DNA from 3 places in the Bacillus mesophilum genome. Region 2 is predicted to be linked to each of the others. Evidence: riboswitches for the same ligand, from Rfam matches in the RefSeq annotation. Region 2 holds a riboswitch; each other region holds the start of a gene.
What was found. A riboswitch is a leader RNA that binds a small molecule or an ion and turns the genes downstream of it on or off. The one in region 2 is predicted to bind lysine.

Region 1 (6,361 bases), on a different contig from region 2:
GCTGTGTTCCCCCAAAGCGGCGGAAGTCAAGCAATCCTTCTGGTGTACGGTTAAACATTACACCCATGCGGTCTAATAAATGAATAATGCCTGGTGCTGCTTCTGTCATAGCTTTCACCGGCGGCTGGTTTGCTAAGAAATCTCCGCCGTATACTGTATCATCGAAATGCTCCCAAGGAGAGTCTCCTTCACCTTTTGTATTAACAGCTCCGTTAATGCCGCCCTGGGCACAAACAGAGTGAGAACGTTTTACTGGTACTAATGAAAATAATTCTACTGGATACCCTTTTTCGGCAACCTTGATTGTGGCCATTAAGCCTGCCAAACCGCCGCCAACTACGATAACCTTTCCTTTACCCATGTGACTCACTCCCTTATTGCTTCTTTATATCAACAGGTTGCATAATTTTATACAAATGCGAAAATCGCGCGAATACCAACAATTGAAAGTGCAACGAAAATACCTAGTGTTGCATAAGTAGAGATTAATTGAGATCTTGGAGTAACTGTAATTCCCCAGCTCACAAAGAAGCTCCATAAACCGTTAGCAAAGTGGAAAATAGCAGAGATTACACCAACGATATAAAATGCAATCATCCAAGGATTCTCAAAAATATTCTCCATCATTTGATAGTTTACTTCTGCACCAAATGCAGCTGCGATACGCGTTTCCCATACATGCCATACCACAAAGATCAGTGTAATAACACCGGTTACCCTTTGAAGCATAAACATCCAGTTCCGGAAAAAGCCGTACTTAACAGTATTGTTCTTTGCTGTAAAAGCGATATAAAGCCCGTAGATTGCATGAAATAAAAGAGGCAAAAATATGATAAACAACTCTAGGAAAATCCTAAATGGTAAACTTTCCATAAAATGTGCCGCATCATTAAATGCTTCTTCACCTTTAGTTGCAAAATGATTCACAACCAAGTGCTGTACTAAAAACAATCCAACCGGAATAACACCAAGCAATGAATGCAATCTGCGATAAAAAAACTCTCGATTCCCCGCCATAAAATATCCCCCCTGTTTTGTAACGTGATGCTCAGGAACTATTCATATCCTAACATCAGTAAAAAATGAAAATTTATATCTTACAATTATGTGACAAGTCCATTTTACTCTCAACAGAAAAGAGCGTCAAGAAAACGGATACACAAATTGTTCAATATTAATAAAATTTTATAAATATATTGAAATTGAAAAAAACACGTTCACACTTGAATTACCATTCATTTTTATCAAAAGATGAAATATATTAAAATAGCATTATTTTCCCTTATCAAATATATGCTTTTTTCATGTATCTTTGACTAAAAGGGTTCTAAATTGTATATAATAGTCTCATAGAAAGAGGGGAGATTATTGACTGATCAAACACCAGAGCAAAAACCGTTAACCGTTCATGATGAAACTGTGCCAGCATTTGGGTATGAATTAATTCGTGAAGTGCTGCTTAAGGATTTACTGGGCAAAGAAGCTCCCGGTATTTTATATTGGGCAGGCAAAAGATTGGCACGAAAATACCCATTGGCTTCGATAGATGAAATGATTTCTTTTTTCTCCAGCGCAGGCTGGGGCAATCTAATGCTCTTGAACGAATCAAAAAATGAGTTGGACTTAGAATTATCAAGCGCAATCATCAGCGCTCGCTGTAAAAACGATGAAGATTGTGCCTTTCAGCTTGAAGCGGGTTTTATTGCTGAACAGATCGAACAGCAAAAAGGGTACATATGTGAAGCGTTCGAACATCCTAAGAAAAGAAAAGGAAAAGTTCTTTTTACTGTTAAGTGGGATAAAAAGGATACCATCTAAGTTTTCTATAATTTGCGGTATTGATACTGAATTATGCGGAAAAGAAGAAGCTCTCGAATAAAAGTAGCTTCTTCTTTTTTACTGTTATTCTTATGCTTTCACTGAATTGGCAGATAGCTGAAACGCATCATGAAGCACTTCAACGGCAGGAAGCATTTTCACTTGTTCTACGACAGCTGAAACTTTAATCTCAGATGTACTGACCATTTTGACTAAAATTTCGTTCTGAGCAAGCACATCAAACATTTCTGCTGCTACCCCTGGATTTGAAATCATGCCTGAGCCTACGATTGAAACTTTTGCCAAGCCAGATTCCCATTCAATTCGATCATATTGAAGCTGATCACGATTTCTCTCAAGCACTTTAACAGTCTCTGTTAAATCTTCATTTTTAATGGAGAAAGACAGCGAAGAAGTTTCGCCTTCCGTCATACTCTGAATAATGATATCCACATTGATATGATCATTGGCTAGTGCTGAGAAAATGGTAGATAATCCGCCAAGGCTGCTTGGAAGCCCGATGACAGATACTCTTGTGATTTCATCTTCAAACGCAACTCCGCGTACAACTAAATTTTGCTCCATTTTAACTTCCTCCTCAATCGTTGTTCCTTGTTCTTTTTCCATGCTTGATCTTACTTCTAAAGAAACTCCGTAGTTTTTCGCGAATTCAACCGCTCTTGGGTGCAGAACTCCGGCTCCTAAATTGGCAAGTTCCAGCATTTCGTCATAAGAAACGGATAGAAGCTTGCGGGCATTCTTTATGTAACGGGGATCTGTTGTAAATACCCCTGTCACGTCTGTATATATATCACATTTATCAGCTTTTAGCGCTGCTGCAAGTGCAACGGCTGTTGTATCAGATCCGCCCCTGCCCAGAGTAGTGATTTCTCCTTCTGAGGTAGCACCTTGAAAGCCGGCCACAATCACAATTTTGCCTTGCTGAATTTCCTTTTGAATTTTATCACTATCAATATTTAAGATTCTTGCATTTCCATGAATTTCTTCTGTCTCAACACCTGCCTGCCAGCCTGTCATTGAAACGGCCGGATGACCTTTAGAAATTAAAGCCATGCTTAACAGCGAGATTGTCACTTGTTCCCCGGTTGTTAAGAGCATATCCATTTCTCTTTTGCTGGGGGAGGACGTAATTTCTTTTGCCATGCCAACAAGCTGATCTGTTGTCTTTCCCATCGCTGAGACCACAACGACAACATCGTTACCCCTATTTTTTTCTTCAATGACCCGGTTTGCAGCATTTTGAATTTTATCGACGCTGCCGACCGAAGTTCCCCCAAACTTTTGCACAATTAAACCCATTTGAATACCCTTCCTTCCGACTATGATGATTTCCCTTTGCCATTTTGTTTTGTCTCAGTAAGAAGAATGATTTTTGTATTCTTCTCTTTTTTGCAGATTTGTATGAAAAATGCTAGTTATTCGATTCCCTATTTCTTCTGAAAGATGCTGACAAAACAAAAAAGCAATGAGAATTATCTCATTGCTGTGTAGTCAAACGTATACAAAAAATACGTGCACACAGTGAGATAGCTCTCCAAGACTAGTGTCTTGACAATCCGGCATTTATTCAATGCAAGACCAGCATGGTGAGTGATGAGTCTCCCCCTGCTTCGGCAAACATTCCCTTTCACAGCAAATCGTCGGAGCTCATTCTCCTCAAAGCTGTTACTGATGAAGCTTGCACCTCTACCTTCACTTTACGCTAAGAAAGCGGAAGCGCCTTGCAAAACCCCGATAAGCAAAAACCGAGCTGGCTAGAAGATTGTCTATAACCCTCTGGACAGTTCAGCTTATACCCCAAGATGGGCTAAGCACAGCAGCTAGTCACTGTTCTAAGTCTATAAATTTATACTTTCAGAAAGTATAAAAAAGTGAGTGAATATGAAAGTTGGTCCAAGTATAGCATATTGTCTATATGATGACAACGCTATTCACTTAGTTTCTTTACGAGTTCTTCTGCTACATTAGCAGGAATTCCCAATTGGCGGAAATCATCTGCAGAAGCTTCCTTCATTTTTTTTACTGAGCCAAATGTCTTTAGGAGTTGCTTTTTGCGCTTTTCACCGATTCCAGCAATGTCATCAAGCATGGATTGGAATGTACCTTTTCCTCTTAACTGGCGATGGAACGTGATGGCAAAGCGGTGGACTTCATCCTGGATTCGCTGCAGCAAATAAAATTCCTGGCTATTGCGGGCAAGCGCAACTATTTCCAGAGGATTCCCAAACAACAGCTGTGATGTTCGGTGTTTTTCATCTTTAACGAGTCCGGCCAGCGGCAAATCAAGACCCAGCTCATTTTCAAGTACATCTCTGACCGCTTCAACATGACCTTTTCCTCCATCAATAATAAGCAGATCCGGCAAAGGCAGCTCTTCTTTTAATACACGAGTATACCTTCTGCGAACCGCTTCACGCATGGATTCATAATCGTCAGGTCCTTGAACGGTTTTAATTTTATACTTGCGGTACTCCCGTTTCGCCGGTTTTCCGTCAATAAAAACGATCATGGCAGATACCGGATCTGCACCTTGAATGTTTGAGTTATCAAATGCTTCAATCCGATGCGGCGTATAGATTCCAAGCTGTTCACCCAAACTCTCCACTGCCTTAATCGTCCGGTCTTCATCACGTTCAATGAGAGAAAACTTTTCCTGCAGCGCGATTTTGGCATTTTTATAAGCTAATGAAACCAAATCCTTCTTTTGACCCCGCTGCGGATTCAATACTTTTACACCAAGTAGCTTTTCTGCCATTTCGCCATTAACAGAAGATGGTGCTAAAATTTCCTTTGGCTTAAAATGATTTGCTTTCATGTAAAATTGGCCGAGAAACGTAAGGATTTCTTCCTCAGGTTCGTTATGAATGGGAAACATAGAGACATCCCTTTCAATCAGCTTGCCTTGGCGGATAAAAAAGACTTGTACACACATCCAGCCTTTATCAACAGCATAACCAAAGACATCACGATCGGTGAAGTCCGTCATTGTCATTTTTTGCTTTTCCATCGTTGCATCAATATGAGCGATTTTGTCTCTATACTCTTTTGCACGCTCAAAATCAAGATCTTCGGCCGCAGCCGCCATTTTTTCTGTTAGTTCTTTCTTTATATCTTTATAACCGCCATTTAAAAAGCGGGTAATTTCCTCTGTCATTGTCCGATATTGCTGCTGATCCACTTCCTTCACACATGGAGCCAGGCATTGTCCTAAATGATAATACAGGCATACGCGGTCAGGTAGGGTAGCACATTTCCGAAGCGGATAAATGCGATCGAGCAGCTTTTTTGTTTCGTTTGCTGCATGAACATTTGGATATGGACCAAAATATTTGCCTTTGTCTTTTTTCACTTTTCTTGTCGTAATAAGGCGCGGATGTCTTTCAGCAGTTAATTTAATAAATGGGTAAGTTTTATCATCCTTTAGCATGACATTGTATTTAGGATCATGCTTTTTTATTAAATTGAGCTCAAGAATCAGCGCTTCCATGTCGGAAGATGTGACAATATATTCAAAGTCCTCAATTTCGTTAACAAGGCGCAGCGTTTTTCCATCATGTGAGCCAGTAAAATATGATCTGACTCTGTTTTTTAATACTTTCGCTTTGCCCACATAAATAATAGTGCCTTGCCTGTCCTTCATTAAATAGCACCCTGGCTGTGCAGGCAAAATCATTAATTTATTTTTAATGATGTCATTCATCGTCAAACACATCCTCGAAAGGGAAGTAAAAACCCCGGCCTTCAGGAAGAAGCCGGGGATCAACTATCATTACACTCATTATCTGCTTTCCTGCAGCAATGATTATAGTAAGATGCACTCTTCATCATTGCATCAGGACAGATCTGATTGAAGAAGCTGATTTAAAAAAACATCAAAATCCAAATATGCTAATTATGCATGCTTGGAAAGAAGCTCAGATAATGCTTCTTTTGGCTGGAAGCCAACTACTTTATCTACTACTTCACCGTCTTTAAGAACGATTAATGTAGGAATACTCATTACGCCGAATTTACCAGCAGTTTCTTGGTTTTCATCTACGTCGATTTTAACGATCTTTACTTTATCGCCCATTTCTCCGTCAAGCTCTTCAAGAACTGGAGCAATCATTTTACAAGGTCCGCACCATGGAGCCCAGAAATCTGCAAGTACTAAACCTGAACCTGTTTCTTCAGTAAAGTTTTGATCTGTTGCATGTGTAATAGCCATTTATATGCCTCCTAATCAATTCAACTAATTCATAACATATCGAGAGTATACCATTTAACACCATATGAAGCGAACAATTTGCTCGTTGGTACTATACCCTCAATTTCATTGGATTATTCATGATTGCTTTTTCGCAGACATGGTTGTTTTTATGATATGTTATCTTGATATGCAAGAGTAAATAATCTCTTTGCATCTCCTGGAATTCCCGCACGCTCCATTCAATTGCAAAGCAGCATGAAAGCAGGATCAATATTTTAATAAAAAGAAACAGACAGCTGCTGCTTTACCTTTGATAGCAGTTGGATCCGTCTG
Region 2 (6,361 bases):
GCTGCCAGGCAATCAATAGGGGAAAGTTTGCCTGCTGTAGTTATATATATAAGTTATGGATTTTGATTGACTCTATAAATTTAGGTTATATTTTATATAGAACACTGAGAGAGGGGGATATTCAATGATCATCATAGGTGTAACTGGGTGGGGAGATCATGATCAATTATATACGGGCCAAATAGCTGCACGTGATAAGCTGAAGGAATATAGCGCCCATTTTCCAGTCGTTGAAGTTGATTCAGCGTTTTACGCAGTTCAGCCTGTACGTAATGCGAAAAGGTGGACAGAGGATACCCCAGATGGTTTTCAGTTTGTTGTCAAAGCGTATCAGGGGATGACAGGGCATGAACGCGGTAAGATCCCCTTTGAGAGCAAGGAAGAAATGTTTTCAGCATTTAAAGAATCACTTCAGCCTTATATAGAGCGTAATAAACTGGCGATGGTCCTTTTTCAATTTCCGCCATGGTTTGATTGCCAAAAAAAGAATGTAGACTATCTGCGATGGTGCAAGGCACAGATGCGAGATATTCCATGTGCTCTGGAATTCCGCCATCAGTCATGGTTTAAGGAACACTTCAGGGAGAAGACGCTGCAATTTATAAAGGATGAAGATTGGATTCATACAATATGTGACGAACCGCAGGCAGGAGAAGGATCGATTCCGATCGTACTCGAAGCCCCGCGATCTGATAAGCTTCTTGTTCGTTTTCATGGCCGTAATGTCCATGGCTGGCAAAAGAAGAATCATGATAATTGGCGTGAGGTACGTTATTTGTATAACTATAATAAAGAAGAGCTTGCACAATGGGCTGAGTATATTCGAACACTAGAACAGAATTGTGAGCAAATTTATGTATTGTTTAATAATAACTCCGGCGGAGATGCTGCTGATAATGCTAAGCAGTTCATTGATATGCTTGGCATTGAATATAGCTGCTTAGCACCAAGGCAGCTCGATTTATTTTAGTGGCTGGTAAGTAGGCCTTCATAGGAGATTTCCCAGGTTCTACACTTTTTTTCTTGTACCATCATATGGTGTAAGGAAAGGAGTGGGGCAAGATATGATGAACTTAAGTCCTATAGAGATTGATGGCCATACATTCTTAAGTGTATCGGTGGAACTTCCTAAAACAAATTTACTTGTAGTTACAAATGATAAAGGGTATATCATGTGCGGAGCATTAGATGTGGCACTTTTAAATGAAAAGCTTAAAGATCGAAAAGTGATTGCAGGAAGAGCTGTTGGTGTAAAGACGATTGAACAATTAATTGAAGCGCCGCTTGAATCTGTCACATATGAAGCTGAAAACCTTGGAATTAAGAAAGGCATGACAGGCAGAGACGCTCTTTTAAAAATGATATAAATAACATATAGAAGCTGAGATTGCTATATGCAGTCTCAGCTTTTTTAGCAGGCTATATACTGATAATTAAGATTCAATCTCCATGGAAGAGAAAAATAGATAATTTATAAATTTTCTTTTGCTAGCTGCTGGAGGAATGATAATATATGATTAAGACTAAATTCCTGCTTTGGAATGCTCAAACTTGAATAATATGGGCAAACATGTAAAATATTGATGGATATAAGCGAAGAGTAGAATTAGAATGGATAACTTATAGATGAAAAAGAGGTTTTTTCATGAGATTAGTGTCAACAAAATCTGCCAAAATTGGCAGTGTACTAGGGAAATCCATATATAATGATAAAGGCAAAATCCTTTTAAATAAAGGAGTAAAGCTTGACGGAAGAATGTTATCCAGGCTGCAGAAAATGGGGATTACATATATATATGTAATGGACGAGAGAATGAAGGATATTGTTTATAAATCAACTTTGCCGGAAAAATTGCGCCGAGAAGCAATTCTTACGATTGAAGATACGTTTCGGCAATCAGCAAATGACCAGAATTTAGATAAATCCTTTGTTATAGATAAGGCTTCAAAGAATTTCTCCAAGCTGATCAGCACGCTCTTGGATGAGATAAAAGGAGATCAAAACCTCATTTCAATTATGTCTGACGTGTATACATATGATCATTATATTTTTTCTCATTCTTTGAATGTTACACTTTATTCCTTAGCGATTGGTTTACAGCTTAACTTCTCCCAAAAGGATTTAGAGCTGCTGGGTATGGGTGCGATATTGCATGATGTTGGGAAAATGCAGATACCTGAGAACATACTGTTAAAGCCCGGCAGATTAACGGAGGAAGAGTTTCTTCAAATCAAGAAACATGCTGAAGCAGGGTTCGATTTATTACGGGGAGTACATAGTGTCTCATTAATTGTGGCTCATTGCGCCTATCAGCATCATGAGCGTTTGAATGGAAGCGGATATCCACGAGGTATTTCTGGAGAAGATATCCATCCCTTTGCCAAAATTATCGCTGTCGCAGATGTTTTTGATGCTGTCACATCTAATCGCATTTATCGTCAAGCTATGCTTCCGCATGAAGGTATGGAAATCTTATATGCAGGGTCAGACACATTATTTGATGCAAAGCTGATTGAAAGCTTTCGGCAATCTGTGGCCTTATACCCAGTCGGGATGACTGTTGAGTTAAACGATGGAAGGAAAGGTGTTGTGATTCATCAAAATGTAGGTTTGTGCGATCGCCCTATTGTGCGGATTCTTGAAGAGAGCGGTTTAAGGGTTAAGGCCTATGAACTAGATTTAAAGCAAGACTTATCAATCATGATAAGCGGCTGTGATACAACATGGCAGAACTAGTGTTTATGGAGGAAAAGACCTCCATTGTCGAATGTTTATTATTTTGATATAATTATTCTAATTGAATATGAACCTTATCATATCCGATGGGGTAGAGGTGCAATATTCATTAGTAAGCTGTTTGAGGATGACAACAAAGAGAGCAGCTGAAAGGGAATGCTGCCGAAGTGGATAGCTGATGTCAGCGGCTATTTCGCTGGGGTTACCTTTAAGAGAGGTAACACTGTCATTGCAAGATTAGAAGAGTCTTTGCAGTTTTTATTGCATTCTTTTCGTTGACCCTTGCAATGGGGAGCTACAGATCGTAATGGAGAAGAATAGATTATCAAGAGTGATGATAGAGATTCTCTGCCATTGCTCTTTTTATTTTGTGCTCTTTTGCTATGCCTCTGCCGAATTGATTTCTAGGAGGATTAAAATATAATGGAAAATACAATATTTTCTCTGCTTCCGCCGCTTGTTGCAATACTTCTTGTTATTTTAACGAGAAGAGTGCTGCTTTCGCTAGGAGTAGGGATTATTACAGCAACAATTATACTTGCTGAAATGGACTTTCTTGAAGCTGGATCTATATTATGGGAAACCGTAAAAGGAATCTTTATTGATGGTGGAAGCATTAATACATGGAATATGTATATAATTTTATTCCTATTGATATTAGGGGTTATTACAGCATTCATCTCTATATCTGGAGGAAGCAGGGCTTTTGGTGAATGGGCAATGAAACGGGTAAAAACCCGGGCAGGTGCACAAATGATTGGTGCCATACTAGGGGTAATTATCTTTATAGATGATTATTTTAATGCACTTGCAGTTGGTCAGATTTCACGGCCGATTACGGATCGGCAAAAGGTTTCAAGAGCAAAGCTTGCTTATTTAATTGATTCGACATCTGCTCCTGTCTGTGTTGTATCACCTGTTTCAAGCTGGGGTGCGTATATTATTGCTTTAATCGGTACCATTCTTGCATCTCATAATTTAACGGACTATACAGCCTTTTCGGTATTTTTGCAGATGATTCCTATGAATTTATATGTGTGGACAACGCTGGCCATCGTTTTTATCGTAGCGATCAAAGGATTTGAGATCGGGCCAATGAAAAAGCATGAGATTCGGGCTGTAAGAGATAATCAGGTAATGGACCCTGAGAAGCCTGCACCTGGAAAATTAGAAGAAGATTTACCGGTTAGTACAAAAGGAACAGTTGGCGATTTAGTCTGGCCCATTATCGCCCTAGTTGCAGGTACCGTTGGGGCAATGATCTGGACTGGTTATCAGGCTGTAAAGGGAAATGCGACCATTTTAACGATATTTGAGAATACAGATGTCTCTAAATCTCTTGTACTCGGTGGTGTATTTGGATTAATTGTGACATTGCTGTTCTTTACAAGACAAGTAACCGTAAAAAAAGGAATTGAAGGCTTGATTGTTTTCAGAGGAATATGGAGCGGTATCAAATCCATGCTCCCGGCTATTTATATTCTTCTATTTGCCTGGGGAATTGTTGATTTAATTGGTCAGCTGGAAACAGGTGCCTACCTGGCTGGACTTGTTGAAAATTCAAATATGGAGATATCCTTTTTGCCTTTCCTTCTATTTATCATTGCGGGAGTAATGGCGTTCAGTACAGGAACTTCATGGGGCTCTTTTGGAATATTACTTCCGATTGCAGGTGATATTGCTGCAGCAACAGATATAAACCTGCTGCTGCCTGCAATGGCAGCTGTACTAGCTGGAGCTGTTTTTGGCGATCATTGTTCTCCTATATCAGATACAACGATTCTTTCGTCAACAGGAGCAGGATGCAATCATATCGACCATGTTCTTACACAGCTGCCATATGCCTTAATATCAGCAGCAATATCGGGTGTCGGATTCCTAGTCCTTGGTTTTACAGACAGTACGATCTTAAGTTTGGCCACCATTGCTCTATTACTGATTGTATTTACCTTTGTCGGCTCTTGGAAATTCAAGTTAGACATGACACAGATGAAATAATCATGATCATGAGTCTTCTCGTCTATAGCGGGAGGGCTCTTCTTTTTTATTGTATTTTTAAAATTTTCTGAAATATACAGAAAGAAATTCTCTTATATGCATACATATAGATTGAGAGGAGGAGGGACTGGGACTGCTGGGAATAAGAGAAGGTGAGCGCAATTGCTTTTCTAGTAACGAAAAATAAATAAATATTATGTCCCAAATAATGTTTTGACAGTGGTAGTAAAAGTATATATACTAAATTTATATTAAATTAAATAGTCTGAAAATATAAAAATTTCCAACTTGCGGAAAATTTAATACGGGCTATTGTAGGGGGTATAATAGACTATGGAAAGTCGTGCTCAATGGGGAACGAGAGCTGGTTTTATTTTTGCAGCAGTAGGGTCAGCTGTTGGTTTAGGAAACATTTGGCGTTTCCCGGCAGTTGCGTATGAAAATGGAGGGGGAGCTTTTTTTATTCCTTACTTATTTGCTCTTCTTACGGCAGGAATTCCGCTATTAATAATGGAATTTACGATTGGCCAGAAATATCGCGGCTCTGCTCCATTATCCTATGCAAGAATGAACAAAAAATATGAATGGTTAGGCTGGTGGCAGGTTGCAATTTCATTTGTAATCTCTACCTATTATGCAGTAATTATTGCTTGGGCCATGACGTATGCATATTTCTCATTTGATTTAAAATGGGGAGATGATCCAACATCATTCCTTGTTGGAGAGTACCTGCAAGTTGCAAATCCTGGAGAATTCGGCGGGATTGTTCCAGGCGTGTTCATCCCTTTAGTGATTGTGTGGATTATTACTCTGGGTGTGCTATTTAAGGGAATTAAAAAAGGAATCGAAGCTGCCAACAGAATACTTATTCCTGTACTTTTATTATTATTTATATTTGTCGTAATTAGAGCAGTAACATTAGATGGAGCAGCAGCAGGATTAGATGCATTTTTCACACCAGATTGGAGCCAAATAGCAAATCCTACTGTATGGGTAGCAGCTTACGGTCAGATCTTCTTTAGCTTATCAATTGGTTTTGCCATTATGGTTACTTATGCAAGTTATCTCCCTAAGAAGACAGATATTACGAACAATGCTTTCATTACAGGCTTTGCTAACTCGGGTGTTGAGCTATTAGCAGGTATTGGAGTTTTCGCTGCTTTAGGTTTTATGGCTTCACAATCAGGCGTAAATGTCAGTGAGGTTGTTGAAGGCGGCGTTGGTCTTGCCTTTATGGTCTTTCCGCAAATTATAAGTGAAATTCCTGCATTAAATGGTATTTTCGGAGCGTTTTTCTTCCTTTGTTTAATGCTTGCCGGCTTGACATCATTAATTTCAATTGTTGAGACATTTGTTGCTGGTTTAGTGGATAAATTTAAAATCTCCCGCAACAAAGCAGTAGTATTCGGTGGAGGATTTTCTGCACTAATTTCAATTATTTTTGCGACTCGCGGAGGTTTAAACTTCTTAGATGCAGCGGATTATTTTATTAACCAATTTGGAGTTGCTCTGGCAGGATTAGTGCAGGTTGTCATTGTTGCATGGGTGTTAAGAGAGTTGCCAAGTCTCCAAAAACATGCAAACAGCATGTCTGATATTCAATTAGGCGGCTGGTGGAAAGTGTGC
Region 3 (6,361 bases), 580 kb from region 2:
CCTCTCAGTCAAGAAATTACATCCCTTTATTGGCTTTCTTTTTCATATCTTCTGCTGTTTCAACATGCAAGTTATTGCCGATAACAGTGTAGTTATCCGGTCCCTCGAGTTTGCGTTCAAAGTAGCGCAGGATGAGAGTAATCGCAAACGTCATAATAAAGTAAATGATACACGCGACAAAGAATGATTCGAAATAGCGGAAATTATTGCCCGCCACCGTTTTCGTCTGGAAAAATAATTCTGTTACAGAAATAACACTTAATACAGCCGTGTCTTTAATATTAATAATGAATTGGTTCCCTGTTGCCGGCAAAATATTGCGGATTACTTGCGGCATAACTACATGTATCATGGTCTGCAAATGATTCATGCCGATCGCCTGCGCCGCTTCATATTGGCCTTTATCGACCGAAATAATGCCTCCGCGCACAATTTCAGCCATATATGCACCTGTATTAATTCCTACTACCACAATACCCGCAATAATCGGGTTCATATGAAAATTAAAGGCAAGTGCAGAGCCATAAAAAATGACCATTGCCTGTACAATCATTGGCGTGCCGCGGAAAAATTCAATATAAATGGTTAAAATGGCATTGATCAGTTTAAGCAGATTCTTTTTTATTCCTTTTTCAGGAGCAGGTATTGTTCGAACTACTCCTGCCAGCAAACCAATGAGCGATCCAATAATCGTTCCTGTTAAAGCGATGACTAACGTCCAACCAGCTCCGCGCAAAAACATCGGCCAGTTTGACTGTATGATTTGTATCATCCAATCGAGACTCATGGTGATCCTCCTTTTTTAATGAATATGTCAAAAAAGAAGCCGGCTACATGTAATGTCATGCAGCCGGCCGTGCAGCGTTATTAGTTAGCTGCTGGCTGATTTTTAATCGCCTCATCCATAATTTCTACACGCTCTTCTTCAGAGATTCCTGCTAAAATTTCATTGATCTTTTCAGTTAGCTCGCTGTCTTTTGCAACACCTACAGCAATAGCTGTATCGTCCTCAGATGTTTCAAAGCCTTCTGTAAATTCAACCATTGCAAAGTTTTCATTTGCAGAAGAAGCACTCACACCTTCAGGACGCTCGGAAACATAGCCGTCAATTACGCCAGATTCTAGCGCAACACGCATAGCAGGGAAGTTATCCATTGCCGGCTGCTGTTCAACGCCATCAATTTGTTCAATAACTGAGTAATGGAACGTATTCAATTGAGCCGTTACTTTTGCACCGCTGAAATCTTGAATAGAAGTGGCATTTTCATAGTCTCCGCCTTTTTTCACTACCATGACAAGGTCGGATTTATAATAGTTGTCTGAGAAATCGATTGTTTGCTTTCTTTCTTCAGTTGGTGACATCCCTGCGATAATTGCATCAATTTTATCAGAAGTTAAGGCAGGTACAAGACCATCCCACTCCGTTTTAACGATCACTAGCTCTTTCCCTAAGCCCTCAGCGATTTTTTTCGCAATTTCTACATCATAGCCGCCTGCAAATTCAGCGTTTCCATCAATTTTCACACCGCCATTTGCATCATCCATTTGTGTCCAGTTAAAAGGTGCATAACCTGCTTCAAGACCTACACGGAATACATCCTTCTCCGTATCAGACTCTGATCCTGATCCCGCAGAACCCTCATCTGAGCTAGTTCCGCACCCTGCTAAAAGCAATACTGCCGCAAGTGCCAATACACTTAAAAACGATAATTTTTTTCTCATATTTTTCTGGCCCCCATTTTTTCTTTTAATAAAAAACAAAAAAGACCTGAGATGAACTCAGGTCTTTGTATACATAGTTAGCCTAAATCCTCCACTTTTCCCTTAAAGAGATAGCACACCTCGAGTAAACCGGGAAGTTTACCGAGACAGTCCTGCAGCTCTTAACTGCAGACCCAGCATCCAATACTTGAGCATATTGCACACTTCGGCGGGATTTCCTTCTTTTTAGCATCATCGCTGCTCACGCTCAACTAAAAACTATTAAATACCGCACCTCTACCTCACCGAAAAGTGAGGTTTATTCAATTTTCATATAATCATAGGCTACAATAAAACATATAGTTCTGTCAACTAAGCAAATATTGACAATATATACTGAACATCTACTCTGTTATAATTTCAAGCTTTTCCCTGATAGAGGTCCTCGGTTTGGCTTCCGGCACATGCTCAGCATATCCGATCATCAATGTGCCAACGATCTTTTCACCTGGCTGCACACCCACCTTTTCACGGAACACCGGATTGTAAATCCAGTCATTTGTACGCCAAATCATGCCAATTCCTCTAGCCCACGCTGCAAGCTGGAAGTTTTGAATAAATGCCGAAACGGCACCGTAATCTTCGTCCCATGTTTTTTGACGAGGATCTTCAGGCATAATGACGACTAGATGTATGGGAATTGATCGGAAATACGCTGCTTTTTTTGCTGCCTTTTCTGCCGCTTCCTCTCCTGTGCCTTGAGTTGCTTTAAAAGCTTCTATAAATTTTTCTTTTCCTTCCCCGCTATATAAAAGAAAACGCCATGGCTCCGTCATTTTGTGATTTGGCGCCCATTTTGCTATCTCCAGCAAGTCAATGATTTCCTCCAGATCTACTGGCTTCTCCTGAAACTTCTTGATGGAGCGTCTTCCTTTAATCAATTGGTCAATACTTTGCTGCATTTCTCCTCATCCTCTCTCATTATTCCCCTCTTCTTATAAGCGTAATTTAAATTGATCTTTTAGGCAATTTAAGCGATCTTTTGGGGGTGTGGTACTGTGATTAATTCATCTTGACTGATTTATCTATTATGATCTACTTATTCAAATCCGACCTGCTTGGCATTCCTGCCTGGGCACCAAGTTTTGTTACAGAAAGACCTGCTGCTTTAACGGCAAATTGGCAGGATTCTTTTAAAGGCAAGCCCTCAGAAAGGGCAACTGCTAAAGCACCGGTAAATGTATCCCCTGCTCCTGTGGTATCAATTGCATCCACTTTTAATGCAGGTATCGAGACTCTTTCTCCTTGATCAAAATACTCCGCACCGTCTTTTCCTTTCGTGATAACCAGCTTTGAGAGAAGATTCTCTCTGTTTGCAAATGCTGAAAACAGCTGGTTAGCCTCCGCTTCATTTGGCGTAATATAAGTGATTTTACCAAGCCATTTTTCTGGTATGTCATGATAAGGAGCAGGATTGACGATCACATTTACATTGCCTTCAGCAGCTATTTCTAATGCTCTTTCTACCGATTCAAGCGGAATTTCAAACTGAAGCAGAAGCCAGCTGCTCTTTAAAATCTCTTCTCTATGCGACTCAACTATTTCTGGTGTAATTCTCTTATTCGCTCCAGGCACTACTATAATTTTATTATCGTTATTCCAAACTGTAATACTGGCTATCCCCGTTTTTTCATTCTTCAGCCTGCGAATATGCTTTATATCAATCTGATGGCCTTTTAAATGGTTTATATATTGTTCACCAAATAAATCGTCTCCCACACAGCCAATCATTTTTACTGGCGCTCCCAGTTTTGCTGCCGCAACCGCCTGATTAGCACCCTTTCCTCCTGGCACTGTAAGAAAGTTTTCTCCCAGTACAGTTTCGCCTATTGCAGGCTCTCTGTTTGTAATTGTAACAAGATCCATATTCATACTGCCGATTACAGTGATCATCTTCATTCTCCCTTCAATTAGTAAAAACATGAAGAATTATCTCCACTCTACTGTAAAGAATAAGTTAAATAAAAGTAAAAACCTTTGACAACTGCAAAAAATTCCTGTAAATTACCGTATGTACGAACATTTAATAACTAACACAATAATAATATTCGCTTTTAGGAGTGTTGAACCTTGGATAATGTATTTGATTACGAAGATATTCAGTTAATTCCTGCAAAATGCATAGTAGATAGCCGTTCTGAATGTGATACATCTGTTAAATTTGGCAAGCATACATTTAAGCTGCCTGTTGTGCCTGCGAATATGCAGACTATTATTGATGAGAAAATCGCTGCTTATTTAGCTGAAAATAATTATTTCTATATTATGCACCGCTTTGAACCGGAAACACGTATTGCATTTATTAAAGATATGCATTCTCGTGGTTTAATTGCCTCAATTAGTGTTGGGGTAAAAGAAGAAGAGTACGGCTTCATTGAGCAATTAGCGGCAGAGAAGCTTGTGCCGGACTATATTACAATTGATATTGCCCATGGTCATTCAAATGCTGTAATCCGTATGATTCAGCATATTAAGAAGCATTTGCCTGAAAGCTTTGTCATCGCCGGGAACGTTGGAACACCTGAAGCGGTAAGAGAACTTGAACATGCTGGTGCAGACGCAACAAAAGTCGGAATCGGGCCCGGGAAAGTTTGCATCACAAAGATTAAAACTGGTTTTGGCACTGGCGGCTGGCAGCTTGCGGCATTACGCTGGTGTGCAAAAGCAGCAAGCAAGCCAATTATTGCTGACGGCGGTATCCGTACACATGGCGATATTGCAAAATCAGTCCGCTTTGGCGCTTCAATGGTCATGATCGGCTCTCTTTTTGCGGGGCACGAAGAGTCTCCTGGGGATACGGTTGAGAAAGATGGAAAGCTCTTTAAAGAGTACTTTGGCTCTGCTTCAGAGTTCCAAAAGGGAGAAAAGAAAAACGTAGAAGGCAAAAAAATGTTTGTTGAGCATAAAGGCGCTTTGCAGGACACATTAACCGAAATGGAACAGGATCTGCAATCCTCCATCTCATATGCTGGCGGAAACAAACTTGAATCCATTCGCACTGTTGACTACGTGATCGTGAAAAACTCTATTTTCAACGGTGATAAAGTTTATTAATACTGTGATTAGGCCAGGGAGATGGATCACCTGGCCTTTTTATTTTGGATTGTGCAATTTGGATGAAGGCTATATCTGTAATTTTTTTGAATAAAAAAAGCAAAAGCCCGCTTGTCACCTACTGACTAGACCGGCTTTTGCTGCTTCCGTTGTAAAATGTGGAACACGATCTGTTCTCTCGTTTTTTACACGGTTAATGCCTCTTTCATTTTTTTCTTAACGATTTTAGCTGCATTAATTTTTGTGTGAAGATTTGGGGCAATGGAGCGTTTGTACTGGTTTCCTTTAATTGCTTCTCTTATTTCCTGGGCAGTGCTAAAGTCTCTTTCAAATACGTTTTTGACAACTCCAATGTGGATAGGGTGATGGGAGTCGCTTCCGCAAACGACTGGAATGTCCAGCTGTGCTGCAAATGCCAGAACCTCTTCCATCATTTCTTCAATCCCATGCTCATGCATATCTTTTCCATTCAAATCAAATGCATGGAACCTTTTGAGCAGAGCAGGATCGTGATGATGCAATGGTGTTGTTTCTCTTAAAGGATGGGCACCAATCATCAGCAGGTCATGATGCTCACCTAAGTCCAGTAAGTCAGGAAGAGCGATAAAGGATTCCTTATTAGTATGGAAATCAAGCAGTCTGCGGATTTGCAGAAGCTTCTCTTTATGTCCTACGAATAAAATATGACCTGTTTCGTAAACATCAATCTCCATTCCTGTAAACACTTTAAAGCCATCAACATCGTAATAATCATCTATATAATCAAAGTGCTCATCGAGCTGCTCGTAGATTTCATAGTAATTTTTCGTGTTAAAATGCTCCGTCATTGCGATTGCAGTCAGCCCTGCTTCTTTTGCATTCAAAATAACCTCTTTCAAGAATTCAATATCAAAATCCACTCTCTTTGCCAGTTTTACATGTGTATGAAAATCAATGATCATGCTGAATCTTCCTTTCTATTAAAGCGGGAATTGATATCCCACTATGTAGATCAATGCTGTTATCAGTGTACTAATTCCTATAAAATAGTAATCATATTTTGTCATTTTTAAATAATTCAATTTGATATCTTTTGCAATATTATTCTCCAGCGTATAACTAAATCCTCGTACCTCTAAAACCTCTACTGTTGTTCTGGTCCGCTTTGCTGTATTCAGCATCATCGGATAAAAGGCCATGATACACATTTTGATATAGTAAAAGACATAACGGCTGTAAAGGACTCCTGGTTTAGCCGGCAGTTTCCCTCTTAATCGGAAGGAATGAATAATGTTCTGGTATTCCTCGATTAATATGGGCAGCATACGATAACCATATGAAACGCCAAAGCTAAACTTTCCTGGTACCCCTAATTTAAGAAGTGCGTCACTGAACTTTTCTGGGTCCATACTTGTAAAAACAGCCATTGTCGCTAAGGAGACCGTAGCCACCTTCATCGTCACTGGAATAACAGCAATTAAGACTGTAAAGCTATTGCCTAAAAACATGGCGGCAAAAACCAAATACGTAAACTGCGAAATAACACCAACAATCAGAAGGAATATAA

Region 1: it holds a riboswitch for lysine, as region 2 does, so the genes downstream of both, F7732_RS08745 (aspartate kinase) here and F7732_RS12475 (Na+/H+ antiporter NhaC family protein) in region 2, are expected to answer to the same signal.
Region 3: it holds a riboswitch for lysine, as region 2 does, so the genes downstream of both, F7732_RS09830 (transporter substrate-binding domain-containing protein) here and F7732_RS12475 (Na+/H+ antiporter NhaC family protein) in region 2, are expected to answer to the same signal.

Annotation. Positions count from the first base shown of each region.
Region 1 is NZ_WBOT01000002.1:763,185-769,545, forward strand. It holds gene sdhA (succinate dehydrogenase flavoprotein subunit) at 1-361, opposite strand, end outside; gene F7732_RS08735 (succinate dehydrogenase cytochrome b558 subunit) at 409-1,017, opposite strand; gene F7732_RS08740 (YslB family protein) at 1,369-1,818, shown strand; gene F7732_RS08745 (aspartate kinase) at 1,909-3,138, opposite strand; lysine riboswitch at 3,359-3,536, opposite strand; gene uvrC (excinuclease ABC subunit UvrC) at 3,767-5,539, opposite strand; gene trxA (thioredoxin) at 5,732-6,046, opposite strand.
Region 2 is NZ_WBOT01000003.1:587,013-593,373, forward strand. It holds gene F7732_RS12455 (class I SAM-dependent methyltransferase) at 1-19, shown strand, start outside; gene F7732_RS12460 (DUF72 domain-containing protein) at 125-970, shown strand; gene F7732_RS12465 (YunC family protein) at 1,065-1,367, shown strand; gene F7732_RS12470 (HD-GYP domain-containing protein) at 1,646-2,737, shown strand; lysine riboswitch at 2,822-3,043, shown strand; gene F7732_RS12475 (Na+/H+ antiporter NhaC family protein) at 3,161-4,735, shown strand; gene F7732_RS12480 (sodium-dependent transporter) at 5,069-6,361, shown strand, end outside.
Region 3 is NZ_WBOT01000003.1:8,596-14,956, reverse strand. It holds gene F7732_RS09835 (amino acid ABC transporter permease) at 17-787, opposite strand; gene F7732_RS09830 (transporter substrate-binding domain-containing protein) at 868-1,722, opposite strand; lysine riboswitch at 1,826-2,009, opposite strand; gene F7732_RS09825 (nitroreductase family protein) at 2,106-2,663, opposite strand; gene rbsK (ribokinase) at 2,797-3,684, opposite strand; gene guaC (GMP reductase) at 3,832-4,815, shown strand; gene F7732_RS09810 (PHP-associated domain-containing protein) at 5,001-5,756, opposite strand; gene F7732_RS09805 (energy-coupling factor transporter transmembrane component T family protein) at 5,775-6,361, opposite strand, start outside.